Regions from separate parts of the Rhodococcus opacus B4 genome, predicted to be linked through region 2. Evidence: riboswitches for the same ligand, from Rfam matches in the RefSeq annotation. Region 2 holds a riboswitch; the other holds the start of a gene.
What was found. A riboswitch is a leader RNA that binds a small molecule or an ion and turns the genes downstream of it on or off. The one in region 2 is predicted to bind cyclic di-AMP.
Positions count from the first base shown of each region.

Region 1: it holds a riboswitch for cyclic di-AMP, as region 2 does, so the genes downstream of both, ROP_RS04135 (NlpC/P60 family protein) here and ROP_RS24975 (transglycosylase family protein) in region 2, are expected to answer to the same signal.

Region 1 is NC_012522.1:889,070-903,422, reverse strand. Features, by position in the region: gene ROP_RS04175 (cytochrome bc1 complex cytochrome b subunit) at 1-832, opposite strand, end outside; gene ROP_RS04170 (cytochrome bc1 complex Rieske iron-sulfur subunit) at 862-2,004, opposite strand; gene ROP_RS04165 (cytochrome bc1 complex diheme cytochrome c subunit) at 2,001-2,852, opposite strand; gene ROP_RS04160 (aa3-type cytochrome oxidase subunit III) at 2,917-3,528, opposite strand; gene ROP_RS04155 (hypothetical protein) at 3,655-4,125, shown strand; gene trpD (anthranilate phosphoribosyltransferase) at 4,170-5,258, shown strand; gene ROP_RS04145 (Lrp/AsnC family transcriptional regulator) at 5,268-5,543, opposite strand; gene ROP_RS04140 (DEDD exonuclease domain-containing protein) at 5,540-7,306, opposite strand; cyclic di-AMP (ydaO/yuaA leader) riboswitch at 7,764-7,928, shown strand; gene ROP_RS04135 (NlpC/P60 family protein) at 7,943-8,488, shown strand; gene ROP_RS04130 (C40 family peptidase) at 8,868-9,920, shown strand; gene ROP_RS04125 (peptidase MA family metallohydrolase) at 9,970-11,337, shown strand; gene ROP_RS04120 (glycosyltransferase family 4 protein) at 11,381-12,508, shown strand; gene ROP_RS04115 (AMP-dependent synthetase/ligase) at 12,568-14,353, opposite strand, start outside.
Region 2 is NC_012522.1:5,428,358-5,442,710, reverse strand. Features, by position in the region: gene ROP_RS25015 (hypothetical protein) at 1-876, opposite strand, end outside; gene ROP_RS25010 (DUF3027 domain-containing protein) at 1,053-1,886, opposite strand; gene ROP_RS25005 (glutaminyl-peptide cyclotransferase) at 1,925-2,734, shown strand; gene ROP_RS25000 (MFS transporter) at 2,806-4,476, shown strand; gene ROP_RS24995 (DUF2771 domain-containing protein) at 4,483-4,968, shown strand; gene ROP_RS24990 (cold-shock protein) at 5,032-5,442, opposite strand; gene ROP_RS24985 (hypothetical protein) at 5,612-5,851, shown strand; gene ROP_RS24980 (YccF domain-containing protein) at 5,896-6,270, shown strand; cyclic di-AMP (ydaO/yuaA leader) riboswitch at 6,508-6,721, shown strand; gene ROP_RS24975 (transglycosylase family protein) at 6,730-7,311, shown strand; gene ROP_RS24970 (hypothetical protein) at 7,378-7,566, opposite strand; gene ROP_RS24965 (helicase-associated domain-containing protein) at 7,627-9,945, shown strand; gene ROP_RS24960 (alpha/beta hydrolase) at 10,085-11,068, shown strand; gene ROP_RS24955 (LLM class flavin-dependent oxidoreductase) at 11,091-12,470, opposite strand; gene ROP_RS24950 (ABC transporter ATP-binding protein) at 12,482-13,216, opposite strand; gene ROP_RS24945 (ABC transporter permease) at 13,192-14,049, opposite strand; gene ROP_RS24940 (PhnD/SsuA/transferrin family substrate-binding protein) at 14,046-14,353, opposite strand, start outside.

The DNA of each region.
Region 1 (14,353 bases), 4.5 Mb from region 2:
ACACCGGGTTGATCTGCAGCACGCCACCCATGACGGCGAGAACACCGAACGTGATCGCGAAGAACGCACCCGACTTGACGGCGAACACCGGGAGGATGCGGACGCCGACGACGTTGGTCTCCGTGCGGCCGGGGCCGGGGAACTGCGTGTGCTTCTGGTACCAGACGAGTGCGAGGTGACCGGCGATCAGGGCGAGGATGATGCCCGGGAACAGCAGGACGTGCGCGACGTACAGGCGGGGGATGATCAGGTCGCCGGGGAAGTCGCCGCCGAAGATCAGCCAGTGCATCCAGGTGCCCGCGATCGGGATGCTCAGCGTGATGCCGGAGAACGCGGCGCGCAGGCCGGTGCCGGACAGCAGGTCGTCGGGGATCGTGTAGCCGAAGAATCCCTCGAACATCGCGAGGATCAGCAGCAGGCAGCCGATGACCCAGTTGGCCTCACGCGGACGCCGGAAGGCGCCGGTGAAGAAGATGCGCAGCAGGTGCACGACGATCGACGCCGCGAACATCAGCGCAGCCCAGTGGTGGATCTGACGGACGAACAGGCCGCCGCGGACCTCGAACGAAATGTTCAGCGTGGTCTCGTACGCGCGGGACATCGTGACGCCGCGCAGCGGCTCGTACGCACCGTTGTAGACGACGTGCGCCATCGACGGATCGAAGAACAGGGTCAGGTAGACACCGGAGATCAGCAGAATGACGAAGCTGTACAGCGCGATCTCGCCGAGCAGGAACGACCAGTGGGTGGGGAAGACCTTGTTGATCTGCCGCCGCATTCCCGCTGCGAGGTGGTAGCGCGAGTCCATCGCTTCGGCCTGGCCTGCGGCCATCGCGCTCAGTTTGGACGGTTTGTTGTCGGTCACGGTCGACGCTCCCAAAATGCCGGGCCGAGAGCTTCGATGTAGTCACCCGTTGTGACTAGGAAACCCTCTTCGTTCACTGTAATAGGCAACTGCGGAAGTGCACGAGCGGCCGGACCGAAAATCGGCTTTCCGTAGGTCAGTGCATCGAACTGCGACTGGTGGCACGGGCAGAGGATTCGGTTGGTCTGCTGCTCGTACAGGGAGGTGGGGCAGCCGAGGTGGGTGCAGATCTTCGAGAAGGCGAAGTAGTCGCCGTAGTTGAAGCTCTCCTGGCCCTTGCGCTTGGTGACGTTCGCCGCGTCCTCCGTGCGGAGGCGGATGAGCATGGTCGCGTTACGGATGCCGCGCAGCCCCTCGAGCAGCGCGTCGTGGTCGCCGCGATCGGACTCGCGGAACGGGAACACCGTTTCCATGGCGCCGGCGTCGAGGTCTTCCGGGCGGACGAGGACGACGTCCTCGGGGCGGCCGGTGTCGCGGCGCAGGTAGATGGTCTCGCCCTCGTAGCGGGGGGTCCATCCCGACACCCACAGCGGGGAGTCGTCGCGCTTGGCCCACGGGTTCTTGATCAGACCACCGAGGGGCATGACGGACATGATGCCGAGGGCACCGCCGCCGAAGATCAGGGTGCGCTTGAGCAGCTTGCGCCGTCCCAGCGTCGACGTGTCGAACGAGTCGCCGAGTTCCGCGACGATCGTCTTGCGGTCGACCTCGGACGATCCACCGTCGTGGCGGTCCTGGATGGAGACCTCTTCGGGGATGAACTTCTTGGTGAACTGCACCGCGCCGACACCGAGGCCGAGGATGGCCAGACCCATGGTGAGGCCGATCAGCGGCGTGTACAGGCTGTAGGCCGAGTAGTGCTCCTCGCCGGCGCCCGCGTACTCCCAGGGCCAGAAGAGGTAGATCGCGATGAATGCGATCGCGGAGATGCCGGAGAGTGCGAACCAGAACGCGACCGACCGCTCGGCGCGCTTCTCGGCCTTCGTGCCCGGAACCGCCCAGCGGTTGCGGCGGAACGCGACATCGACGTGGTCGAGGTTGGTTCCGAGCTCGACCAGTTCGTCGCGGCTCAGGTTCTCGAGTTCTGCATCCGTGTACTTCTTTGGCGTGGCGCCGCCCGGCTGGCCAGCGTCGCTCATGACCTTGCTCCGATCCACAGTGCTGCACCGACGACAGCGATGATTCCGATGACCCACATGGCCAAGCCCTCGGAGGCGGGACCGATGCCGCCCAGTCCGTAGCCACCGGGCTGCTTCGTCTCGCCCGACGACTTGATGTAGGCGATGATGTCCTTCTTCTCCTCGAGGGTCAGCTGACGGTCCGAGAACTTGGGCATGTTCTGCGGACCGGTGACCATCGCGGTGTAGATCTGCTGCTCGCTGGCCGGGTCGAGGACCGGTGCGTACTTGCCGGACGACAGCGCACCGCCGCGCCCGGTGAAGTTGTGGCAGGACGCGCAGTTGAGGCGGAACAGCTCGCTGCCGCGTCCGATGTCGCCGCCGCGCAGCGAAGACTGGGCGATTTCGCCGTTCTCGTCACGAATGACGGTGGGGCCGCCGCCGTTGGCCTGGACGTACGCGCCGATGGCGTCCGTCTGCTCGGCGTCGAACTTGACGGGCTTGCGCTCGACCTGGGCCTCGTTGCGCGATGCCGGCATGCGTCCCGACGACACCTGGAAGTACACGGCGGCCTCACCGACACCGATCAGGCTGGGGCCGCGGTCCTGCACACCCTGCAGGTTCGCGCCGTGGCACGTGATGCACGACGTGTCGTACAGCTGCTGGCCTTCGCGGATCAGTGCTGCCTGATCATCGGTGGCGGTGGCCACCTGCGGGGTCGGCGTCAACGCGGACGCGAGGAAACCGGCGCTGACCAGTCCCATCATCAGGACCAGGGCGCCCGTGACGCGCCTGCGGAGCTTCCGCTGGCGGCGTGCCTTGGTGGCAGACGCCGTGGTGTCGGATGCGGGAGGGGGGGATGAACTCATCTGTATCCCTTTGGTATGTCGGGACGGACTGGACGTCAGGGGGCTGCCTGGGGCGTTCAGCTGATCAACGGATGAAATAGATCGTGGCAAACAGGCCGATCCACACGATGTCGACGAAGTGCCAGTAGTACGAGACGACGATCGCGGCGGTGGCCTGGGCGGGCGTGAACTTGCTGACCTTGGTGCGGGCGATCAGGAACACGAACGCGATGAGGCCGCCGATCACGTGCATTCCGTGGAAGCCGGTGGTCATGTAGAACACCGAGCCGTACACGCTGCTGGAGATCGAGGTGCCGTGCTCGACGAGGTGGATGTACTCGTAGGCCTGGCCGAGGACGAAGAACGTGCCCATCGCCAAGGTCAGGAGGTACCACCGGCGGAGGCCGAAGACGTCGCCGCGTTCGGCCGCGAAGACACCCATCTGGCAGGTGAACGACGAGGCGATCAGCACCAGCGTCACCGGCACGGCGAGGAACAGATTCAGCTCGGTCGGCTCCGGCGGCCAGTTCCCGTTCGCCTGCGCTCGCGCCACGAAATACATGGCGAAGAGCCCTGCGAAGAACATGAGCTCACTTGACAACCACACGATGGTGCCAACGCTGACCATGTTAGGTCGGTTCAGCGAGTGCACGCGTTGGGTGATTGCTGATCCTGAAGTCCCTACTGCGCTCGTCACAGACAGAAGTATGACGCTTCGTCGTAAGAGACGACTACCCGGGTCCACCCTCGGCGCGCCGGGGCGCCCCGCTTGTCCGATTCTCCCTGCTGACAGCCTGGTCGCGGACCGTGAAAGGGTGGAGTCATGCGCTCTGGAGACAACAGTACGGGGTGGCTGCGGCGACTGTTCGGCAGTCGGAAGCAGACCCCTCTCGATCAGGATCGGCCCGACCTCGTGGTCGTCGCCTCGAGCTTCGACGACGTGGAGGCGTGCTCGACCGCGCTCGACCGCGCCGCCGCCGAGGATCCGCGGTGGGACGCCGACGCGGAAGCGGTACTGCGGCACCACTTGCGGCTGCCGGCGTCCTCGGTGGCCGATGCGGTGTCCATCGCCGCCCAGGACGGCTACCGTCCGCGGGATCCGGACGGGCCTGCGTCCCCGGCCGAGGCCGGTGCGACGGTCGAACTGGTGCTGCAGCGCGTTCAGGTGCTCGACGCGCTGCACTGTTCCCAGGAACGGTCGAGGATGGCCGGGCTGGCCCAGCGGCTCGGCGGCTCGGTCGAGGGATGGGACGCGACGCAACCGGCGCGCGAGTCCGATCCGCCCGGTGACTAGGCTGCCAGGGATCGGATCCGCCACTAGTACAAGGGGACACGACGATGCAGAGCCCGACTGCTCAGGGGACCAACGACGGTGTGCTGCCTGCGCGCACCTGGCCGTCGGTCCTCGGTGCGCTCACCGACGGACGTGACCTCGCGGTGGACGACGCGAAGTGGGCGATGGACGAGATCATGTCCGACAACGCCACGTCCGCGCAGATCGCGGCATTCGGCGTCGCCCTGAAGATGAAGGGCGAGACGCCGGAGGAGTTGCGCGGCCTGGCGGACTCGATGCTCGGGCACGCGCGCAAGGTCCCCGTCGACGACGATGTCGTCGACATCGTCGGCACCGGTGGCGACCGATCCAACACCGTGAACATCTCCACGATGGCATCACTGGTGGTAGCGGCGTCCGGCATCCGCGTCGTCAAGCACGGGAACCGGGCGGCGTCCTCCAAGAGTGGTGGGGCGGACGTTCTCGAGGCGCTCGGCGTCAAGATCAATCTCGGTCCCGACGAGGTGGCCCGCTGCGTGCGCGAGGTCGGCATCGGCTTCTGCTTCGCGCCGGTGTTCCACCCGGCGCTGCGGTTCGCGGGCGCGCCCCGCAAGGAGATCGGCATCCCGACGGTCTTCAACGTGCTCGGACCGCTCACCAACCCGGCTCGCCCGCGGGCCGGCCTCATCGGCTGTGCCTTCCCGGGCCTGATCTCGGTGGTGGCCGGTGTGCTCGCGCAGCGCGGCAACTCGGCACTGGTGGTGCGCGGCGACGACGGCCTGGACGAATTGACGACGTCGACCACGTCGACCGTCCACATCGTCGCGGACGGCTCGGTGACCACCCGTGGATTCGACCCCCGGGACATCGGCATCGCGCGGGTGTCGCTCGACGAACTGCGCGGCGGCAACGCCGACGTGAACGCGGCGGTGGCGCGGCGACTCCTCGCGGGCGAGACCGGACCCGTCCGCGACGCGGTCCTGCTCAACGCCGCGGCGGCGATAGCGGCGTTCCGGGGTCTCGGCGGCCGCACCCTCGAGGACGGACTGTCGGACGGGCTCGCGACGGCGGCGCAGTCCATCGACAGCGGAGCGGCCGGAGCGCTGCTCGGGCGGTGGGCCGAACTCACGTCGGGCCTGGCCAGCAGCAAATAGCCGGCGGGCCTACTCGCCGATCGAGAAACCGGCTTCCACGTCGGCGCTCGAGTAGGACTGGAACGCGATGTGCGTCGCCGTCCGTGAGACGCCGTCCACCTTGTTGATTTCCTCGGTGACGACCTCCGCGATCTTCGCGTGGTCCCGCACCCGCACGATCGCGATCAGGTCGACGTCGCCTGCGCAGGAGTAGACCTTGTCGACGCCCTCGATGTCGGCGACGGCCTGAGCGGTCTCCGGGATGCGGTGGGCTTCGGCGTGGATCAGGACGATGGCGTTGATCATGATCGCCAGCCTAAGCGGTGGTCGGCGGAACCCGGTGCGGGTGGTCGGGTCTCGGCGTCCCGTGTCGACGCGCTGCCGGCGCGGGCGAGCGCGCACCACGCGGACCAGGATCCGGCGCCCCGCGCGGGTTCGCACCACCCCGAGGACGCGCTGACGATGCGGGTGTCGTCCTGGTCGAGCCAGCGCGCGAGCAGTCCGGCCTCCTCGGGGGACGCGCCGCGCAGCGGAGTCGCGTCGGGAACGACGGTCTCGGCCGTGAGGACGAGCGCGTCGACCACCGGCATCGGGTGGATTCCCCGCCGGGCGCAACCCGCGGACGCGAGGCGCCCGGAACGGATCACCGCGAACTCCCAGCCGCCCGTCGCGGCGGGGCGCGCGGCGACGAGCTGATCGAGGGCGGTGAGCGCCGCCAGGCGCTGCATCCTGCGCAGTGCGAGGACGACCTCCGCGGTGCGATCCCGCAGCCGCGCGGCGTTCTCGAACAACTCGCCCGCGGCCAGTTCCTCCACCCGCGCGCGCATCCGATGCAGCGGCGCGTCGTCGGCGCCGCGCAGGAAGAGCCGGAAGAGTTCCGGACCGGGGCGGTAGGCGTCCTCCGTATTGCGGCCGTGGACGGACGCGGGGCAGCGCCCGAGCTCGCGGGGCGGGCACTGCGCACCGTGCTCACGGCCCTTCGGTATGCGACTCGTGCAGGTGCGGAGAATGCAGTACTCGGCGAGGACGTCGGCGACGTCGACGGCGGTCGAGCGGGACCGGAACGGTCCGAGCGAATCGGCGGCCGGGGTCCGCACCACCGACAGCCGGGGGAAAGCCTCCGCGGTGAGCGTGATCCACCAGCCGCGCTTCGGGTACTTGGACCGCCGGTTGTACGGCGGCGTGTGGGCGGCGAGCAGCCGGAGCTCGCGCACCCCCGCCTCGAGAGCGTGCGCGCATTCGACGTGGTCGATCCGGGTGGTCAGCGCGACCATCTCCTTCATCCGGCCGCGCGTCTCTGAGCCGGTGAAGTAGTTGCGCACCCGGCGGCGCAGGTCGGTCGCCGTGCCGACGTAGAGGACCTCGTCGGACGGCCCGCGGAACAGGTAGACGCCGGGAGCGTGGGGGAGATGACTGGCGAGCGTGCGTTTGGCCCGCTGGTGGGAGGAAACGTCGGGTAGGTAGTCGACGAGCTCGGTGAGACTGTGCACTCCCTGGTTGCCGACCCGGGCGATGAGGGCGTGCAGGACGTCGACGGTGGCGCGGGCGTCGTCGAGGGCGCGGTGGGTGGGGGTGGTCCCGACGTCGAGCAGCCGGGCCAGCGACGACAGCTTCACGGACGGCGCCTCGTCGCGGGTGAGAACGCGCCGGGCCAGTTTGACCGTGCAGAGCACGGTGAACTTGGGCCAGGGGGTGTCGGTGGCCGCGGCGGCGGCCTTGAGGAATCCGGTGTCGAAGGGGGCGTTGTGGGCGACGAGCACCGCTCCGCGTGCGAACTCGAGGAATGCGGGCAGCACGCGCTCGATCCGCGGTGCGTCGATCACCATCGCGGTGGTGATGCCCGTGATCTCGACGATGTGCGGCGGGATGGACCGGCCCGGGTCGACGAGGGTGGCCATCTCGGCGATCACTTCGCCGCCGCGGATCTTCACCGCCCCGATCTCGGTGATGGCGTCCTCGCCCGGCCGCGCTCCGGTGGTCTCGAGGTCGACCACCACGAACGTGGTGTCCCGCAGCGGGGTGTCGAGTTCGTCGAATCTCAGCTGTTCGGGTACGCCGGGGACACTCACGGCTCAGAGCGTATGGACGGGCACCGACAGACCCGCCCGGGGAGCCCGGAGAGACGAGGATCACACTGCCCGTTCGAGGGCTGCGGCAGTGAGGGGGTCGGCGGTCCGGCGCGCGCCCGCGAACGGGGGTTCCGGGGTTGCGGCGACCGAGGGCCGCCGGTCCGGCGCGGAGTCCGGGCGGCGCCCACTCCACCCCCGTTGAACAGCGGGAACGCGGAGCGGTGCGCGAAAGGGGAGCGGCGGGGATTCGTGAAATGTCCACTCCCGCTGTCGAAGAGCGGACGGAAACATACCGCTTGTTATCCAGTCGTTACCGAATGCGGGTATCGCGCGCCCGCAGGCGCCGAAACGGCGCAAACGGACACTTTCCGCGTGTTCCGGTCGACATCGGGGTATTCCGTTTCGTAACCTTCCTGAGACCTAGCGGAGTCTCGCAGCCCCAACACCGGGGCAGCATCGCTAGTCACCGCCTAATCGGCCACTCGCGAGAGCGGTCGTACCGGGAACCCAAGTTTCTACTGGGGTGAATCCCGCCGGGACGTCCTCACGCACCGGTGGGTAGGGCTGATCTTCCCAGCCCGAACCCGTCAGCTAACTCGGTCGGCGGATGAATGGAAGAAACGGAGTACCCCTTTCGTGGCGTCACAAGTTTCCAAGCGGAATGTGCGACGGGCAGTCGTCGCCGGCGCGCTCGCAGTCGGAGCGCTCACCGCTACCGCGGCCCCCGCGGCCGCAGACCCCATCACCATCCCCGGTGTCGGAACCTTCGAGATCCCGGGTGTCGTCATCCCGCAGATCCCCGGTGTCCCGAACCTGCCCGCGCCCCCGGCGCCAGGCAGCACCGCAGGTGACAAGGCCGTTCAGGCCGCCCAGACCAAGCTCGGCTCGCCGTACGTCTACGGCGCCGCAGGTCCCAATTCGTTCGACTGCTCCGGACTGGTGCAGTGGGCGTTCAAGCAGGCCGGACTGAACCTGCCGCGCACCAGCTACGCGCAGGCGGCCGCCGGTACTCCGGTGTCGCAGTCCGATCTCCGCCCCGGCGACGTGATCTCCTTCTACGGCGGCTCGCACTCGGGCATCTACGCCGGCAACGGCAACGTGATCCACGCCTCCACCGAGGGGCAGCCGGTCAAGTTGGCGCCCATCGCGTCCATGCCGTTCGACGGCGCACGCCGCTACTGATCCATTCGCGAGGCGAGGCATCCACCGAGTCGAGGGCGGGGATGCACGGGGTAGCTTCGTAGGATCGCGCACGACCACGAGGGTGGGTTCGAACTCCGATTCGAACCCACCCTCGATGTCGTTGCGCCGCAGGCGGACAGCGTGTCGTTCGCCCGCCCGGTGACCGCCGCCACCCCGTCGTGACATGGGTGGACACAAACGTATGCCATTCCGTAACCTATCCGAGACCTTGCGAAGTCTTGTCGCGCCAACCGGGCGGCAACGCGGGGTCACCACCTCTTCGGCACTCCGCGGTCGCATCGGCCGGGGAAATTCCTGAGCCGCTCGTCGGACGACCGACGCGGCTGGTGGAGATCGACGATCGGAGAACCGCATTTCCGTGGCCTCACACAAGATGAAGCGCTCCCTCGGCAGCGTGCTGACAGCCGGAGTGCTGTCGGCGGCGCTCGTGTCGCTGCCCTCCGTCCAGGCGGGTGCGGACCCGGTCACCACCAACCCGACCGAGGCGCTGACCAAGCTCGGTGACCTGTCCCGGCAGTCGGAGCAGACGTCGGAGGCCCTCCACAACGCGCAGATCGATCTCGAGGCCAAGCAGTCGGCGCAACGCGACGCGGACGCCCGGCTCGCGGCCGACCAGGGTGTGCTCGACGAGGCCAACGCGCGCGTCGCCGTCTTCCAGCCCGTGGTGAACAAACTCGCCACCGCCAACTACCAGGGCGCCCGGACCAATCGCCTGTTCGCCGTGATGGTGAGCGACTCACCGCAGCAACTCCTGGACCAGATGTCCGCCCTGGACGCCATCTCCAACGACACCCGCAATCAGGTCGCGCAATTCCAGTCGGCCACGTCGGACGCCACCAAAGCGGCCGAGGCGTCGAAGCAGTCCGCGGATTCCGCGCGGGCGGCAACCGAGCAGGCCAAGGTGGTCAGCGACGATCTGCAACGCAAGCAGAGCGACCTGCAGGCGCAGATCGCCGACGTGATCAAGGCGTTCGGAGACCTCACCGGCGCCGAGCGCGACCAGCTGGCGGGCACGCCCTTTCCGCCCGGCTTCGACCCCGACACGATCCTCGCGCACCTCACTCCCGGCTCGGGCACGAGCGCGCTGCAGGCAGGCATGACCCGCATCGGCGACCCGTACGTGTGGGGCGCCACCGGACCGGACCAGTTCGACTGCTCGGGGCTCGTCGTCTGGGCGTACAAGCAGATCGGCAAGACGCTCCCGCGGTCCAGTCAGGCTCAGGCCAGCGGCGGCAGCCCGGTGTCCCGCGACGAACTCCAGCCCGGCGACGTCGTCCTCTTCTACAACGATGCGTCCCACGTCGGCCTGTACGCCGGAAACGGCAACATCCTCCACGCCTCGACGTTCGGTGTGCCGGTGAAGATCGAGTCGATGGCGAAGTTCCCCTTCTACGGGGCGCGCCGCTACTGACGGCGACCGTCCGGCAAGGGCACGCGGGCGTGCTCATACACTCACCGGCGTGCCCGCATCAGACCCGTCTCCCGCAACGGATCCGACCTCACGCCGTCAGGCGCGCCCGTGGGAGCTGGCCGCGCTGGCCGGACTCGTCCTCGCCGTCGTCGTCGTACTCGCGCTGACCGGGTTTTCTCGCGACGAGCGGGGCGCCGACGGGGCGGTCGGCGCGGCCCAGGCCGACACCGAGTCGCGTGCTGCGGCCGTCCAGGTGCTCCTCGACACGTGGGCGTCGGCGGTGCGGACGAACGACACGGCCCGGCTGTCCGGCCTGATGGATCGGGCGGCGTCGCCGGGCTTCCTGGCGGCCGAGACGCGCCGCGCGAGCAACGTTGCCGGGGTGGAATTCTCGGACTGGGGTTACGAGATCGCCGAGAGCCCCGAGACGGCGGTGCCGTCGAGTCTCGTCGACGCGCTCGGGGCCGACGAGGTGTGGGCGCCGGCCGTGCAACTCCGCTACGCGATCGCGGGGGCGGACGAGAGCCCCACCCGCAAACCGGTCGCGCTCGTCGTCGCCCGCCGCGGTGACAGCTGGGCACTCGTCAGCGACAGCGCCACCATGGACGGCGACCGGCGCACCTGGCGCGGACCGTGGGACTTCGGAACCGTCGTGTCGCGCCGCGTCGACACCGGCGACGGCCGGACGTCGGTGGTGCTCGGGCACCCCGAGAACGTCACGATGGTGGACCGGCTGGCGGAGGAGCTCCCCGCCGCAGTCGTCAACGCCACCCAGCTGTGGGGTTCGGACTGGGCGGGCCGCGCACTCGTGTGGGTCGCGGGTTCGCAGGACGAGTTCACCGCCCTCGTCGGTTCCGACCACGACGGGCGCGGCATCGCCGCCGTCGCCATCTCGGACGCCGTCGACCCCGGCGCCGGCGCGGCCACCGGGCAGCGGATCGTGTTCAGTCCCTCGTCGGCGGACCGGCTCACCGACGTCACCCGGCGGGCGATCCTGCGACACGAACTCATCCACGTGGCGGCGCGCGCCGAGACGGTGGATCGCTCACCGATGTGGGTGCTGGAGGGCTACGCCGAGTACGCCGCCTACCGGGGAACCGGTGAGCCCGCACGACAGATCGCGCCGGCCCTGACCGCACAGGTGGGCGCGGAAGGCCCGCCGACCGGATTTCCCGAGAACACCGACTTCTCCGAGTCCGGCGAACGCGGCTCCGTCGCCTACGAGACCGCATGGTCGATCAACGCCTTCGTCGCGGAGCAGTACGGCGAAACGAAGCTGACGGAGCTGTACCGGACGCTGGCCGTCGGGGAGTCCGATTCGGACACGATCGACGCACGACTGTCCGACGTCCTCGGTGTCGACGCCGCGCAGTTCCGGGACCGCTGGACCGACTGGGTGGGCGCTCACCTGGGGTGACCCTGCGTCGCCGACCGCGCGGCCGACCGCCTACGGTGATCCCATGCGCCGAACCCTGTTGGTGACGAACGATTTTCCACCGCGACCCGGCGGAATTCAGTCGTACCTGCACACCTTCGCCAAGCACCTTCCCGCCGAGGACCTGGTCGTCTACGCCCCGCGCTGGCGCGGTGACTCGCACGTCAAGTTCGATGCACGGCAACCGTTTCAGGTCGTCCGTCACCCCACCACTTTGATGGTGCCCACACCGTTCGTCGCGCGCCGCGCCACCAGGTTGCTCGCCGAACACGACTGCACCGGCGTCTGGTTCGGCGCAGCGGCCCCCCTCGCACTGCTGAGTTCGACGCTGCGGCGCGCCGGAGCGGAACGGGTGGTCGCGAGCACCCACGGCCACGAGGTCGGGTGGTCGATGCTCCCCGCCGCCCGCCAGGCCCTCGGCCGGATCGGCGAGGGCACCGACGTCGTCACGTACGTCAGCCGTTACACACGCGGCCGATTCGCGTCCGCATTCGGCGCCGGCGCGGCACTCGAGCACCTGCCGCCCGGAGTCGACACCGACCTGTTCACTCCGGACAGCGGCGCGCGGTCCGAACTGCGGTCCCGGTACGGGCTGGGCGACCGGCCCACGATCCTGTGCCTGTCCCGGCTCGTGCCGCGCAAGGGCCAGGACATCCTCATCAAGGCGCTCCCGACCGTCCGCGAACACATCGACGGAGCCCTTCTCGTGATCGTCGGAGGCGGACCCTACGAGGACCGCCTCCGCTCCCTCGCACGCTCGGCCGGCGTCGAGGATCACGTCGTGTTCACGGGAACGGTGCCGTCCGCGGAGTTGGCGGCGCACCACACGATCGCCGACGTGTTCGCGATGCCCTGCCGCACGAGGGGAGCGGGACTCGACGTGGAAGGCCTCGGCATCGTGTTCCTCGAGGCGTCGGCCTCCGGGGTCCCGGTCATCGCCGGACAGTCCGGCGGTGCCCCGGAAACGGTGCGGCAGAACGAAACCGGAATGGTCGTGGACGGCACGTCGGTGGCCGAGGTCGCGCGATCGGTGATCGCGGTGCTGTCGGATCGCGACCGGGCGGCGGCGATGGGCGCCGCAGGCCGGGACTGGGTCAAGGCCCAGTGGCGATGGGACGTGCTCGCCGCCAAGCTGCAGTCCCTCCTGGCGTGACCGCCCCGTGAGTACTTCTCAACCGCGGGCGGTTGAGAAGTACTCACGAGCCGCGGGCACTATTTGGCGTAGAGGGCGGCGATGTCGTCGGCGAAGCTGTCGTGCACCACGTTGCGCTTGAGCTTCATCGTCGGCGTGAGCTCGCCGGTTTCCTCCGTGAAGTCGACGGGCAGGACCCGGAACTTTTTGATGGCCTCCGCGTGCGACACGAGCTTGTTGGCCTCCGCGACGGCCTCGTCGATCTCGGCGGTGAGGTCGGCGTCGGCGAGCAGGTCCGCGACCTTCGTGCCGGCAGGCTTGCCGTTGCGCTCGTTCCACGCCGGCAGTGCGTCGGCGTCGATGGTGATGAGCGCGCCGATGAACGGCTGCTGGTCGCCGACGACGATGGCCTGGCTGATCAGCGGGTGGGCACGCAGGTGATCCTCGAGCTGGGCGGGGGAGACGTTCTTGCCGCCCGCTGTGACGATGATCTCCTTCTTGCGTCCGGTGATGGTGATGTAGCCGTCCGCGTCGACCGAACCGAGGTCGCCGGTGTGGAACCAGCCGTTCTGGATCGCGTCGGCGGTCGCGTTCTCGTTGCGCCAGTAGCCGCCGAAGACGACGGGCCCGGACAGCAGGATCTCGCCGTCGTCGGCGATGCGAACCGAATTGCCCGCGAGGGGTTTGCCGACCGACCCGACCTTCTGCTCGCCGATCGTGTTGACGGCGAACGCGGCGGACGTCTCGGTGAGGCCGTAGCCCTCGTAGATGGTGATGCCGATGCCGCGGAAGAAGTGGCCGAGGCGGGCACCGAGCGGGGCGCCGCCGGAGATCGCCAGCTGGCACCTGCCGCCGAGCGCGGCCCGCAGCTTCGAGAATACGAGCTTGTCGAACAGTGCGTGCTTGGCCTTGAGGACCAGTCCCGGGCCGCCGTCGTCCTGGGCCTCGCTCCACGCGATGGCCGTCTCGGCGGCGGCGTCGAAGATCTTCCCCTTGCCCTCGCCGTGGGCCTTGGCGCGGGCGCTGTTGTACACCTTCTCGAACACCCGCGGCACGGACAGGATGAAGTCCGGGCGGAACTCGCCGAACGTGGGGACGAGGTTCGGGATGTCGCTGGTGTGCCCGAGTGCGGCGCCGGCGTCGAACGACGCGATACTGACCGCGCGCGCCAGGACGTGCGCCATCGGCAGGAACATGAGGGTGCTGACGCCGGGCGTCTTCAGCAGGGTGCCGAGGCTGGAATCGAGGATGCCCTTGGACTCGGCGATGAGGTTGGCGTGGGTGAGCTGGCAGCCCTTGGGCCTGCCGGTGGTGCCGGACGTGTAGATGAGGGTGGCCGGATCGCTCGCCTGCAGGGCGGCGACGCGGGCCCGGACCTCGGACTCGGGAACGTCGGCACCCCGTTCGGTCAGTTCTTCGACGACGCCGCGGCCACTCTCGGACGCCTCGATCCGGTAGACACCGCGGAGTGCGGTGGCCTCGGCGGCCACCGCCTTCACCGTGGCCGCGTGCGCCGCGTTCTCGACGACGAGGTCGATCGCGGCGGAGTCTTCCAGAATCCAGCGGACCTGCTCGGCGGAGGACGTCTCGTAGATCGGGACGGTGACGCCGCCGGCCGCCCAGATCGCGAAGTCGACGAGCGGCCACTCGTAGCGGGTGGCCGACATCAGGGCCACCCGGTCGCCCTGCTGGACGCCGATGGCGATGAGCCCCTTGGCGACCGCGGTGACCTGCGCGGCGAACTCGGCGGCCGTGACGTCGGTCCATCGTCCGTCGATCTTGCGCTTGTACACGACCAGCGTCGGATCGGCCGCGGCATGGGCGAACACCGAGTCGACCGCGGACGCGTCCTCCGCGATCGTGAAC
Region 2 (14,353 bases):
GACGGTCGGCAGCCAGGGCTGTTCCCGGAGTTCGGCGACGAGGTGGTCCCGCAACGCGGAGTCCACCTCGCTGCGTGCGAACGCGGGGACGGGAACCAGCGACAGTCGCTGTTCGGGCGGCATCGCGGCCACGAACTCGGCGTATCCGGTGGCCAATTCGGCGATCGCGGCGCCGGGCAGAATCCGCCTGCGGTCGGGTTGCATGGCGATGTCCGCGACGAGGATCGCCGGTACCGACAGTTCCTCGTCCGACCGGGTGGGGGCGCGCAGGACGTCCTCGGTCACGGGTGCGACGACGCCGTCCCGGACCGGGACGAGCCAACGTGCCCGCCCGGACTCGTACTGCCACCAGCGGTCGTCGCCGATCGCGACCTCGGTCAGCCCGGAATCGAGTGGCCGTTCGCGCCGGCGGAACTGCTTGTCGCCCACGGTGATCGACACGAGCGCCGGGAGTTCGAGCAGAAGGTCGGGTGCCTCGCGTGCCATGTACGCGAGCAGCGACTCGGCGTCCACGTCCTCGCGCAGCGTCAGCACGACTTCCGACTCCGCGCCGGCGGCGGGGCGGTTCCCGGTGGGCCACGCCAGCCGGAGGGCAGGCACACCCGCGCCCGGGTCGGCGCCGTCGAGGTCCCGCAGTTCCGCCCGGGTGCGGTCCGCGGAGAACAGCACCGAACCGGACGTCGACCGCAGTTCGACCTCGTCGCTCACCGACAGCACCGCCGTGAAGCCGACGCCGTACCGGCCGACGGTCGTCCCGGACTTGTTCGACGCCCGCAGCGCGACCAGCGCCTGCACTCCCGGCTCGTCCAGCGGTGTGCCGGTGTTGGACACGCTCAGGACTCGTCCGTCGAGTTGCACGGACAGCTCACCGGGCACTTCGGCGCGGGCCGCGGCGTCGGCCGCGTTCTGCGCCAGCTCGGTGAGGAGCCGGTCGCGGTAGCCGGCCCGGGCCAGGTCGGATTCGGCCGCGGCGTCCTCCCGCAGGCGGGTCGGGGACGTGCGCCACGCGAGGAGCGTCGAATCCCTCAGTGCGGCGGTGCCGAAAGGATCGGCTAGCTGGTCGATGCGGATTCCTCGGCCTCGGTGACCTCGGCAGCGGCCCCCGTCTCGGTGTCGGCCTGCTCGACGACCTCGACGGCGCCGTCGTCGTACGCGTCGTACTGCGGCGAACCGGCGCCCGAGGGCAGCGAGGTGTCGGAGTGGGCGCCGCACCCGTACATGACGTCGACGACGTGCCCGTCGGCGGCCATCTCGTTGCCGCACACGCCGAACGCCCCGTGCAGGGCGCCGGCGAGCGGGAGGTAGAAACCGCACAGCCCGCACGTCGACGGCGCGGCCTTGGCCATCTCGGAATCGGGGCCGTAGTCGCCGTCGTGCCAGCGCTGGGCGGCGTCGAGGCGACCCTCGAGGCTCAGCGCCTGCTTACGGCCCAGGCCCAGTTCGAGGGCGGCGTCGTCGATCTCGGGGTCACCCGTCGCGACATAGCCGGGGACGAGGCGGGGGTCACCGGCCGGCGGTGCCAGCAGATCGCCCGCGGACAGGTCTCCGGGGCGGATCCGCTGGTCCCACGGAATCCAGTCGGGCGCCACCAGGGCGTCGGGTCCGGGGAGGAGGGCGAGCTCGCTGACGGTGGCACGGTCCGACTCCGGATCGGCGGCCACCACCACCGCCCACTGCCAGCCCCGGTAGCCGGGAAGGTCCGCAACGAAACGGTGAGTCGCGGCGCACTCGTCCTCGGACGTGACGCCCAGGTAGTCGCCGACTCCCCCTTCCTGCAGTTCGACCACTGCGGTTCGGGCGAGCTCGACGGCGTCGGTCAGTACGGGACGCGCAACTGCGCGCTCGTCGGAAGAAGCAACACTCACACCACCAGTTTGCCGCACCACCGCAAGTGCGTGCCCACCTGGGCTGTCATGCTGGTCCGATGACCGGCCGGAGGCACCTCGTCCCAGCCCTGCTCGCGGTGGCCCTGCTCTCGGTGGCATGGATGGTCACCGCATGCTCGCCGCAGAGCCCGGTGGCGGCGGGCGCGCCCCGCGCGGACCTTCACACCGAGATCGTCCGCACCGTCGGCCACGACCCGAACGCGTTCACCCAGGGACTCGAGATCGACGGCACCGAACTGCTCGAGGGCACCGGCCGCCCCGGCGAATCCTGGGTGCAGGCCACCGACCTCGACAGCGGCGCCGTTCGGGTGCGCGCCGAACTGCCGTCTCCCCTGTTCGGCGAGGGCATCACGGTGAGCGGCGACACGATCTGGCAGCTGACGTGGCGCGACGGGGTCGCCGTCGTCCGGGATCGCGCGACACTCGCCGAACAGCGGCGGGTCCCGTTCGACGGCGAGGGGTGGGGCATCTGCGCGCTGCCCGGCGCGCTGGTCACGAGCGACGGCTCCCCCACCCTCACGTTCCGCGACCCGGTCACATTCGAGCCCCGGCGCAGCGTGCAGGTGGTGCAGGACGGAAACCCCGTCTCCCGGCTCAACGAACTCGAATGCGCGGACGACGGCGCGATCTACGCGAACGTCTGGACCACCGACACCCTCGTCCGCATCGATCCGTCGGACGGGCGGGTCACCGCGGACATCGACGCCTCCGCCGTCCGCGATGCGCTTCCGCCCGGCCCGCGGGACGTCGACGTCCTCAACGGCATCGCCCAGATCCCGGGAACCGACCGGTTCCTCGTCACCGGAAAGTACTGGCCGGCCATGTTCGAGGTGCGGTTCGTTCCCTGACAGGCCGATCTGACCAGCATTGGCCGGGGTTGCTGTGGTCGCATGTCTCCCGACTAGGACAGAATTAGGGAGTGACCGGACCGCGCGAACCCCACGAGCCTGACGGCGGTCGGGCTCCCGACGAGAATTCCGGGCCCCCCGTTCATCCCGGCTACGACAAATACCCGCCGGCGGCCCGCCCGGGAGGCCGGCGGACGCCGCTGCCGCCCCTGCACCCGGTCGGCGGCGGGCAACGTCCCCGGTCCGACGAGGAGCGGGCGGACGCCCCCAAGGCGCCGCCGATGCCGCGCAAGCTCACCGTCACCCGGGTGGCGGCGATGCGCAGCCGGGAACTCACCAACAAGGGCATCGCGACGTTCCACCGCGCCGCGAAGGCGGACGGTGCGGACAAGTCGGGACTCACTGCGCTCACCTACGCGGTGATGGCCAACAACGCGACCGACGCGGCCATCGCCGTCGCCCTGGCGAACACGCTGTTCTTCTCGGCCGCGACGGGCGAGGACAAGACGAAGGTCGCGCTGTACCTGCTGATCACGATCGCCCCGTTCGCCGTCATCGCTCCCCTGATCGGTCCGATGCTCGACCGTCTCCAGCACGGCCGCCGCGTCGCGCTGGCCACGTCGTTCGGTCTCCGGACGATCCTGGCGATCGTTCTCGTCTTCAACTTCGACAGCTGGGTGCTGTATCCGGCGGCGCTCGGAATGATGGTGCTCAGCAAATCGTTCTCGGTGCTCAAGAGTGCGGTCACGCCACGGGTGCTGCCACCGGAGATCGACCTCGTGCGCGTCAACTCCCGGCTCACCGTGTTCGGGCTGCTCGGCGGAACCATCGGCGCGGGCGCCCTCGCGGGTGGTCTGGCCATGGCCACCGGTTCCGTGGGCGCGCTGTGGCTGGCGGCCGTCATCACCGCGCTCGGCGCGTACCTCTCCATGCGGATCCCGTCGTGGGTCGAGGTCACCGAAGGCGAGGTCCCCGCCACCCTCACGTACCACGGCGACGAACACCCGACCGAGGTGATCGGACGCACCCGCGTGCTGCAGCCCGAGGCCCCGGCCACCGCCAAGACCGGCAAACGCAGGCAACCGCTGGGCCGCGCGGTCATCACCGGGTTGTGGGGAAACAGCACCATCCGCGTGCTCACCGGGTTCCTCACGCTGTACATCGCGTTCGTCGCGAAGTCGAAGACCGACCACGAGCCGCTGGTCCAGGCCGCGATGCTCGGCCTGGTCGGCGCGGCCGCCGGCATCGGCAACTTCGCCGGAAACGCGGCGGGCGCCCGGATCAAGCTGGGCCGCCCGGCCCTCATCGTGCTGCGCTGCACGGGTGCCGTGTGGATCATCGCCGTCCTCGCCGCGATCACCGACAATCTCCTGACCGCCGCCCTCGCCACGCTCGTCGCGTCGGCCGCCAGCGCCCTGGCCAAGGTGTCGCTGGACGCGTCGCTGCAGCACGACCTGCCCGAGGAGTCGATCGCGTCCGGATTCGGAAGGTCGGAGACCGTTCTACAGCTGAGCTGGGTGGTGGGCGGCGCGCTGGGCGTCCTGCTGCCCACCGAATACTGGATCGGGTTCTCGGTGGTCTCCGCCGTCATGACCGTCGGGCTCGTCCAGACCATCCTCACGTACCGCGGCAGCACCCTCCTGCCGGGGCTCGGAGGAAAACGCCCCGACCTGGCCGAACAAGAAGTGACCGAGCACCTCTCGACCCACCGGGCCGACCGATCGACAGGAAATGTGAAGTAAGTGAGAATGCAGGCGCGAACCAAGAAGATCCTGGCACTGATCACGGTGGGCCTGGTGGTGGTCCTGGTGGCCTTCGTCGGAGTCCTCTACACACTGGTCCGCAACTCCTCGCCCCGCCTGCCCGAGATCACGGCCTTCGCGCACGACCGGGCCGAGCAGGTCGCCCCGCTCGGCTACTGCAACCTGTACCTCGAGGACTGCGAGACCGGCGACATCGCCGAACTCGACGTGCCCCCCGGCTCGTCGCTGCAGCTGTCGTTGCCGCCGGAGATCGTCGACGCGCCGTGGCGGATGCTGGTCGTCTACCAGGATTCTTCGGGCCAGGTCCTCGTCCAGGAACAGGCGCACCGCGCCGGCGAGACCCGCGCCGTGACCGTGCCCTCGTCGGACGACCTGCAACTGGCCGGCGTCGAGATCCAGCTGCCGTCCGCCGTCATCGACGAGCAGGGGCTCACGCAGGCCCGGGCCGCCTGGTCGATCAAGACCGCGTAGAACGGCACGCTCACGAAGAAGGGCCCCGCGCTGTCGCAGCGCGGGGCCCTTCTTCTCGGAAAATCAGCTGTCGAGCTCGCGTGCGACGGCGCGGACCACCTCGGAGATGCGCTGGGCGGTCTTGCGGTCGGGGTACTTGCCCTTGCGCAGGTCCGGCTGGACCTTCGCCTCGAGCAGCGTGATCATGTCCTCGACCATGCCGTGCAGTTCGTCCGGCGTGTGCTTCTTGGCGGACGGCTCCTTGCGCGCGGCGTTCTGACGCAGCGACGGCGCCGGGTCGAGCACCTTCAGGCTCAGCGCCTGGGGTCCGCGCCGACCGGCGGCCATACCGAACTCGACACGCTGACCGGCCTTGAGGCCCTCGACGCCCTCGGGAAGAGCGGACGAACGCACATAGACGTCCTCCCCCTCCTCCTGCGACAGAAAGCCGAAGCCCTTTTCGACGTCGTACCACTTCACCTTGCCGGTCGGCACCGCGTTCACCCGCTCATCACTTGGAGTGCAGTTGGTTGCACTTGGTATTGGTTGCACTTGGTATGCAAAACAGCGCGCCCCACCTCTGGTGCGGGACGCGCAGTGCCCACAGTCTACCTTGGACCCACCCCCTCCGGCATTCGGGTTTCCAGGCACTATCGTTGCTGGTGTGGCCCACGAATCGACTCCTTCGAGCACTCCTCAGACACCCCGGAGGGGCGACGGACTCCTGCGGGTCGCGCTCGCCCTCTTCGCGATCGGCTTCGTCGCGATCGTGGCGATCTTCCTGACCCCGGTGCTCTCCGATTCCGAACCGGGTCTCGTTCTCTACCTCATCGCCCTCGCCTGCCCGATCGGATTCCTCCTCGGAATCGTCGCGGCGCTGAGTCAGGGCAGACGCTCGCGCTGACACACCCGACCACCGATGCATTCCCGACCACCGAGGGGACGATCATGAGAATTCTGCTCAACATCATCTGGCTGATCTTCGGCGGTCTGTGGCTGGCGCTGGGGTACTTCGTCGCCGGGATCCTGTGCTGCATCCTGATCATCACGATCCCGTTCGGCATCGCGTCGTTCCGGGTCGGGGTCTACGCGCTGTGGCCGTTCGGGAAGACCGTGATCGACAAGCCGACGGCCGGGGTCGCCTCGCTGATCGGCAACGTCATCTGGTTCATCATCGCAGGTCTGTGGCTCGCGATCGGGCACATCGTCACGGCCGTCGCGATGGCGATCACGATCATCGGGATCCCGCTCGCCGTCGCGAATATCAAGATGATTCCCATCTCGCTCATGCCCCTCGGCAAGGACATCGTCGACGCTCCGTAACGCTGTGAGCTTCCTCACATAACGACCGGGTAACGGAAGGGCAACAGCTCGGGGATACGCGCGTCTCGCCCCCACTAGCTGGGAAGAGTTCCCGCGCGCCGAATGCGGCCCCGCAACAGGCGAAGACACTCCGCGTTATCAAATGGTGACACTGCGGCCTCGGCCCGTTACCGTCGTCACCGGCCGAGGAAACATCGGCCACGTCCGGCCCGCCGCGCCAAACCTCGTCCCGCGGGTACCGGAGTCCCGACGAAGCATTTCAGGGACGAGGACGGGGGACCCAAAGTCCTCCAGGGAACGCAAGTTTCCAGACGGACACCGGTCCGAATGTGCCTCGCACAGTCGGATCTTGGGGTGAAGCCAGACCCTCTCCAGCCAGGAGAGGCGAGGCCGGGCGACCTCTCAGCCCGAACCCGACAGCTGACCTCGCAGGCGCGTGTGGAGAGGATCTCGACCACTATGAGCGGACGCCATCGCAAGCCCACCACCACCGGCCGCACCGTCGCCAAGGTCGCCGTTACCGGCGCCATCATGGGCGTCGCCGGAGCAGCCTTCTCGGGCACCGCGAACGCGGCACCCGACTCCGACTGGGACCGCCTCGCGCAGTGCGAGTCCGGCGGCAACTGGGGCATCAACACCGGAAACGGCTTCCAGGGCGGACTCCAGTTCTCCCCGAGCACCTGGAACGCACACGGTGGAACCCAGTACGCAGCCACCGCCAACCAGGCCTCGCGTGAAGAGCAGATCGTCGTCGCCGAGAAGGTTCTCGACTCCCAGGGCTGGGGCGCATGGCCGTCCTGCTCCTCGAGCCTCGGCCTGAGCAGCGCACCCACCCAGCGCACCGCCCCCGCCACCGTGCCCGAGGCCCCCGCGGCGCCGGCACTCCCCGACATCACCGGCGGCGTCCCCAGCACCAACGGCACCTCGCAGTACGCGGGCGTCGTCGACAGCGCGATCGAGGCCGTCAAGGCCCAGGGCATCGCGATCGATCCCCAGATCCTGCAGCTCATCGACGCGAACAAGGGACTGCTCCCGCAGTAATCCCCGCACCTCACAGAAGAGGGGCCTTGCACCGATCCGGTGCAGGGCCCCTCTTCTGTCGCGTGGTCAGCGGTTGATCACCGTGTGCGGGTGCGCGTACGGCAACGACTCCGCCGGCAACGGGAACTCGGTGTCCTCGCCGAACGGGGACAATCCGCCCGCACGGGTCGACGACAGTTCGGTCACGGCGTGATCTCCATCGGCGGTTTCGGGCCACCCTGGATCCACGTACTGCTTCTTCGAATTGTTAGCCACGGTGCCATTTTGACAGGAGCATTCGGCGACGTACAGCCCAGGTCTCTAATCTGATAGTCGATGACCGACACCGACGACACCACCGCGAGCACCAACGGCACCGCAGTCTCCCCCCGCGGCGCCGCGACGCTCGCGGACTGGCTGGCCGCTCGAAGCGACGCCGAACTGACGGATCTGCTCCGGAGGCGCCCGGATCTCGCGGTCCCGCCGCCGGCCACGATCGCCGTCCTCGCCGGCCGCGCCGAGCAACGGGCCTCGGTCGCCCGTGCGGCCGACAACCTGACGTCCCTGGACTTCGGTGTCCTCGAACTCCTGGCACTGGGGCGTGCCGACGAGGTGCCCGTGCCCCGGGCCACCCTGCAGGAGGCGGTGGGGTCGCGGGCGACGAAGAAGACCGTCGACGCCACCCTCGACGGCCTGCGGTCCGTCGGGATCGTCTGGGGCGACAAGACGTCGCTGCGGATCGTTCCCGCCGTGGTGGCCGCCATCCCGTGGCGCGTCGGGCGCAGCGCCGAACCCGTCGAGACGCTCGACGAAGCCGGGATCACGGCAGCGCTGGCCGGACTGCAGACCGCCGAACGGGACATCCTCGAGACCCTGGCGAAGTCGAGTTCGATCGGGCGCACCCGGGACGCGGCTCCCGGGACACCTCCCGACCGTCCCGTTCAGCGGCTCCTCGCCGCCGGGCTGCTGCGGTGGATCGACGACGAGACCGTCGAACTGCCGTTCCAGGTGCGGCAGGTCCTGCGCGGGGAAGCTGTCTTCGACCCCACCTCGCTGGCCGCGCCCGGAGTGGCGGGCCGCAAACACAAGCCGGCCGACATCAACGCCGCCGCCGCCGGTGAGGCTCTCGAACTGGTTCGCCACTGCGAGGACGTCGTCAAGGCGCTCGGCGAGATCCCGGCACCGGCTCTGCGGGCGGGAGGTCTCGGGGTCCGGGAACTGCGGCGGATCGCCAAGACGTCCGGCATCGACGAGAACCGGCTGAGCCTGCTCGTCGAACTGCTGTCGGCGGCGGGACTGATCGCGAGCGGCACCCCGGACCCGGCCCCCACGACCGACACCGGGGAGAACTACTGGGCCCCGACCACCGCCGTCGACAACTGGCTGACCGCCCCGGTCGCCCGGCGGTGGCATGCCCTGGCCGCGGCGTGGCTGGAACTGCCGCGCATGGCGTGGTTCATCGGCATGCGCGACGCCAACGACAAACCGGTGGCCGCGCTGTCCGAGGAGGTGCGCGCGCCGTCCGCGCCGCGGGATCGGCAGGCGATCCTGGGGCTGCTGGCCGAACTGGGCAGCGGGCACTCGGCCGACCCCGCCGAGGTCAGTCGCCTGCTGGCCTGGCGCCGGCCCCGCTGGGGTGCCCGGCTGCGGGTCCACGCGGTGGAACGCACCCTCGAGGAGGCCGCGACCCTCGGGCTCGTCGCCCGCGGCGCGCTCAGCTCCCCGGGACGAGCGCTGCTCCACGGCGGCGACGCCGAGTCCGAGATGCACGCGTCGCTGCCCGAACCCGTCGACCACGTCCTCGTGCAGGCCGACCTCACCGTCGTCGCCCCGGGACCGCTGACCCCGGACCTGCTGGAGCAGATCACCCTCGTCGCGGACATCGAGTCCGCCGGTGCGGCGTCGATGTACCGGATCAGCGAGGACAGCGTGCGGCGCGCCCTCGACGTCGGGATGACGGCGGCCGAACTGCACAGCCTCTTCGCGACCCGGTCGCGCACCCCCGTCCCGCAGTCGCTGTCGTATCTGATCGACGACGTCGCGCGGCGCCACGGCCGGCTCCGGGCCGGTGTCGCGGCGTCGTTCGTCCGCTGCGAGGACCCGACGCTGCTCGCGGAGGTCCTGGCGTCACCGGTCGCTGCATCTTTGGCCCTGCGCGCGCTGGCTCCGACGGTGGCGGTGTCGCAGGCACCGCTGCGGGAAGTGCTGGGCGAATTGCGGGCGGCCGGGTTCGCGCCGGCGGGCGAGGACTCGTCCGGCGCCCTCGTCGACCTGCGCCCGCGCGGCGCCCGGGTCGTGACCCGGCGCAAGGCCCCGGCCCGCACCCCCGCCGTGGCCACGGATGCCCAGCTCGACGCCGTCGTCCGAACCCTGCGCGCCGGTGATCTGGCGGCGTCGGCCCGCGGTTCCGGCGGCATCCGGTCCGACGGGTCGCGGGCCAGCAGCGCCGCGACCATCGCCCTGCTCAACGCTGCGGCGCGGGAACGCTCCAGCGTGACCATCGGTTACGTCGACGCGCAGGGTGTGGCGACGCACCGCATCGTCGACCCGGTCAGCGTCGGCGGCGGCCAGCTCGACGCGTTCGACCCGGCGAGCGGCGCGGTCCGCCGGTTCACCCTCCACCGCATCACATCGGTCGCCCGCGTCGACCCGTGAGTACTCGTCAACCGCGGGACGTTAACAAGTACTCACAGCTCGGATAACGATTCCGCGCAAACGCCGAGGAATTCCGGGCCGCGCAATACCGTGTTGCTGGTATGTACCTGGCCGGGGACGACTTCCAGGAGGCAGAACCATGAGTGTCACAGCAACGAAGCCGTTACACGGTTGGTTACGGGGCGTCGTCCGGCTGATGATTGCGGTGGTGGTGCTGCCTCTCGCGTTCGTCCTCGTCGGCGGCGGGACGGCGTCCGCCGACCCGTACAGCCGTCTGCGCGAGCACTGGGTCGACGCACCCGGCGGGGTCGGGCAGATCAAGATCCGCATGTGGCTCGCGAACAACGGCAGCAACAAGGCCGTGTACCTCCTCGACGGACTCCGCGCCACCAACGACGTCAGCGGGTGGGAGCACGAGACCAACGCCGCGTGGTTGTCCGATCACGGGATCACCGTGGTCGAACCGGTCGGCGGACAGTCCAGCTTCTACACGGACTGGTACGCGCCCAGCAACACCAACGGGCAGCCGTACACGTACAAATGGGAGTCATTCCTCACCCAGAACCTGCCCGACTTCCTGGCGAACAATTACGGCATCAGCCGCACCAGCAACGCCATCGCCGGATTGTCGATGGGCGGCAACGCGGCGTTGATCCTCGCCGCCTACCATCGCGACCAGTTTACGTTCGCCGGGTCGATGTCGGGATATCTGAACCTGTCGGCGCCGGGCATGCGTGAGGCGATCCGCATCGCGATGCTCGACTCCGGTGGTTACAACGCCGACTGCATGTGGGGCCCGCCGTGGGATCCCGCCTGGCTGCGGAACGACCCGTTCGTCGCGGCGCCGCTGATGCGCGGGCTGCCGATGTGGATCTCGGCGGGTGCCGGCCTCCCCGGCCCGCACGATCAGCCGCAGTCCGCGATCGACGTCTTCAACGTCGGCACCGGCATGGGACTCGAGGCCATCGCGCTGGCCCAGAACCGTGCCTTCCAGGTGCGGCTCGACACCCTCGGCATCCCGGCGCACTACGACTTCCCGGCGACGGGAACCCACAGCTGGGGCTACTGGCAGGACCAGCTGTGGGCGATGCTCCCGATGATGAAGGCGTCGATCGGCGCGTAGGCCTGCGGCCCGTGAGTACTTGTCAACCGCGGGACGTTGATAAGTACTCACGGGGCCGGAGGCCATCCTTCTCGACCGCAAACTGATTTGCGGGCCGCGGCAGGCCGTAGTGCCCGCGCAACGTGGTCTCGGTGTAGTCGGTGCGGAACAGTCCGCGTTCCTGCAGGATCGGGACCACGGAGTCGACGAACTTCTCCAGCCCGGACGGCAGGACGGCGGGCATGATGTTGAACCCGTCGGCGGCGCCGTTGCGGAACCAGTGCTCGATCGTGTCGGCCACCTGGAGCGGGGTGCCCGCGAACGTGCGGTGACCTCGACCGCCACCGAGTCGCCCGATCAGTTGCCTGACGGTGAGCTTCTCCCGGCGGGCGAGGTCCACGATCAGCGTGTACCGGCTCTTCGCGCCCTCGATCTCGTCCTCGGACGGCAGGTCGTCGGGCAGTTCCTCGTCGAGCGGGAGTTGCTCGGGTTCGAGATTGAACCGCTGCGCCAACTGCTTCCGGGCGTATTCCGGCGAGATCAGCCGCTCCAGTTCGGCCTCGAGTTCACGGGCCTCCTCCTCGGTGTCCGCGATGACCGGCACGATGCCGGGCAGGATCAGCACCTGCTCCGGGTCCCTTCCCACTGCCGCGACGCGGTCCTTGACGTCGGCGTAGAACGCCTTCCCTTCGTCCAGGGTGGGCTGGGCGGTGAAGATGGCCTCCGAGTAGCGGGCGGCGAAATCCTTTCCGTCCTCGGACGATCCCGCCTGCACGAGCAGCGGGTATCCCTGCGGCGACCGCGGCACGTTGAGCGGTCCCCGCACCTTGAAGAACCGGCCCTCGTGCTCGATGACGTGGACCTTGGCGGAGTCGGCGTGGATCGCGACGTCCTTGTCCGCGACGATGGCGTCGTCCTCCCAGCTGTCCCACAACTTGGTGGACACCTCGACGAATTCCGCGGCCCGCTCGTAGCGGCTGCGGTGTGCGGGGGTGTCGTCGAGCCCGAAGTTCTGCGCGGCGTCGGCGCCGGCGGTGGTGACGATGTTCCAGCCGGCGCGGCCGCTGCTGACGAAGTCGAGGGACGCGAACCGCCGCGCCAGGTTGTACGGCTCGTTGTAACTGGTCGACGCGGTCGCGATCAGGCCGATCTTCTCGGTGGCCGCGGAGATCGCAGTGAGGATGATGGTCGGCTCCAGCTTGCCGCTCGGCCTGCGTTCCGGATTGCTGAACAGCACCGGGCTGTCGGCGAGGAACACCGAGTCGAACTTTCCGCGTTCGGCGGTCTGCGCCAGCGAGATGTAGTGCTTGATGTCGAGGTTGGCGTTCGGGTCGCTCTCGGGCAGGCGCCAGGCCGCCTCGTGGTGTCCGATCGCCATCAGGAATGCGTTGAGATGCAGCCGGCGCTGTGGTGACGAACTCATGGTGTAACTCCTCACTGTGCCGCTACCTCGACGCCGAGGGCGCCGAGCAGCGTATTGCGAAACTCGTGGAACTTGCTGTCGCCGAGCGCTCTCGGCCTCGGAATGTCGACGATCTCGTCGACGACGATCTGCCCGCGGTCGAGGACGAGCACCCGGTCGGCGAGCGCGATCGCCTCGTCGACGTCGTGGGTGACGAGCAGGACGGTCGGGCGGTGGCGGCGGATCAACTCCTGCAGCAGCGCGTGCATCTTGATCCGGGTCAGCGCGTCGAGGGCGCCGAACGGCTCGTCCGCGAGGAACAGCTGAGGCTCGCGGACCAGCGCCCGCGCCAGCGCCACCCGCTGCTGTTCACCGCCGGATAATTCACTGGGCCATGCCTTCTCGCGGCCGGCGAGCCCCACCTCCGCGAGGGCGGAGGCGCCCCTGCTCGTGCCGGTGCGGCCCAGCCCGAGCGTCACGTTGTCGAGCACCCGCAGCCACGGCAGCAGCCGTGAGTCCTGGAAAGCCACCGACACTTCCGCGGGCACGGTGAGCGTTCCGCCGCGGCCCTCGACGTCGTAGTCGAGGCCCGCGAGCGCGCGCAGCAGTGTGCTCTTGCCGGACCCGCTCTTGCCGAGCAGGGCCACGAACTGGCCTTCGGGAATGTCGAGGTCCAGGTGGTCGAGGACGGTCTTGTCGCCGAATCCGCGAACGAGGGACCGCACCTGCACGGCGGCGAGTTCTAGCCTGCGAGCGTCTTGCGCCATGACAGCGACCGCCTTTCGATGTAGCGGAGGACGGCGTCGGACAGCAGACCGAAGATGCCGTAGACGGCGAGCCCCACCAGAATCACGTCGGACTGGCCGTAGTTCTGCGCGTTGTACATCATCTTCCCCAGACCGGTCACCGCGTTGATTCCCTCGACGACGATGAGGGTGAGCCAGGCACCGGTCACCGAGAGACGCAGTCCGAGAAAGAATCCCGGCATCGCACCCGGCAGCACCACCTTGCGGATGAACGTGGCCCGGGACAGCCCGAGGATCTCGGCGAGTTCGACGTACCGGTTGTCGATCGACGTCAGCGAGTTGTGGGTCTGGATGTACATGTGGACGACGACACCGAGCGCGATGATCACGATCTTGAACGTTTCGCCGATGCCGAGCCAGAGGATCAGCAGCGGGATCAGGCCGAGCGTCGGGATGGCCCGTTTGAGCTGGATCGGCCCGTCGATGAGGGCGTCACCGGAACGTGTCAGACCGGCGACGACGGCCAGGGCCGTCCCGATCACCACACCGAACACGAACCCGACGGCGGCGCGGCTCAACGACGCGGCGATGTGCTCCTGCAGGATGCCGGTGGAGATCAGGTCGACGGCCGTGGTGACCACCGTCCACGGCGCGGACAGCTTTCGCGCGTCGATCATGCCCGCCAGGCTGCCCACCGCCCACACCGCGAGGAGAAGCAGCACCCCGGCCAGCCGGGAGAAGGGGAGACCCTTGCGCAGGCCGAGGCGGCGGATCTGCCGGTCGGCGGCGCCGGGCCTGTCGAGACCGGGGGCGACCGTACGGGCCGGTGCGGGCGCGGAGAGAATGCTGGTCATCGCTGCACACCGCCTCGGTATTCGGTCGGGACGGCGTCGGCGGCGACGGTTTCGAATCGGCGGTCGAACAGCTCGTTCGCATCGAATTCACTGAAGTAGCCGGCGTCGGAGAGCAATTGGACGGTGTCCTGCGTCCACTCGACGGCCGCGTCCCAGTTTGCCGGGTACGACGGCCGCTGCCCGACGGCGGCGACGATGCGCTTGCCGTCCTCGGCCGACACCTGCTCGCTCTCCACGTAGTACTTCTGGATCCACGCGTCCTGGTTCTCCCACGCCCAGATCTCCCCGCGGCTCCAGAACGGAA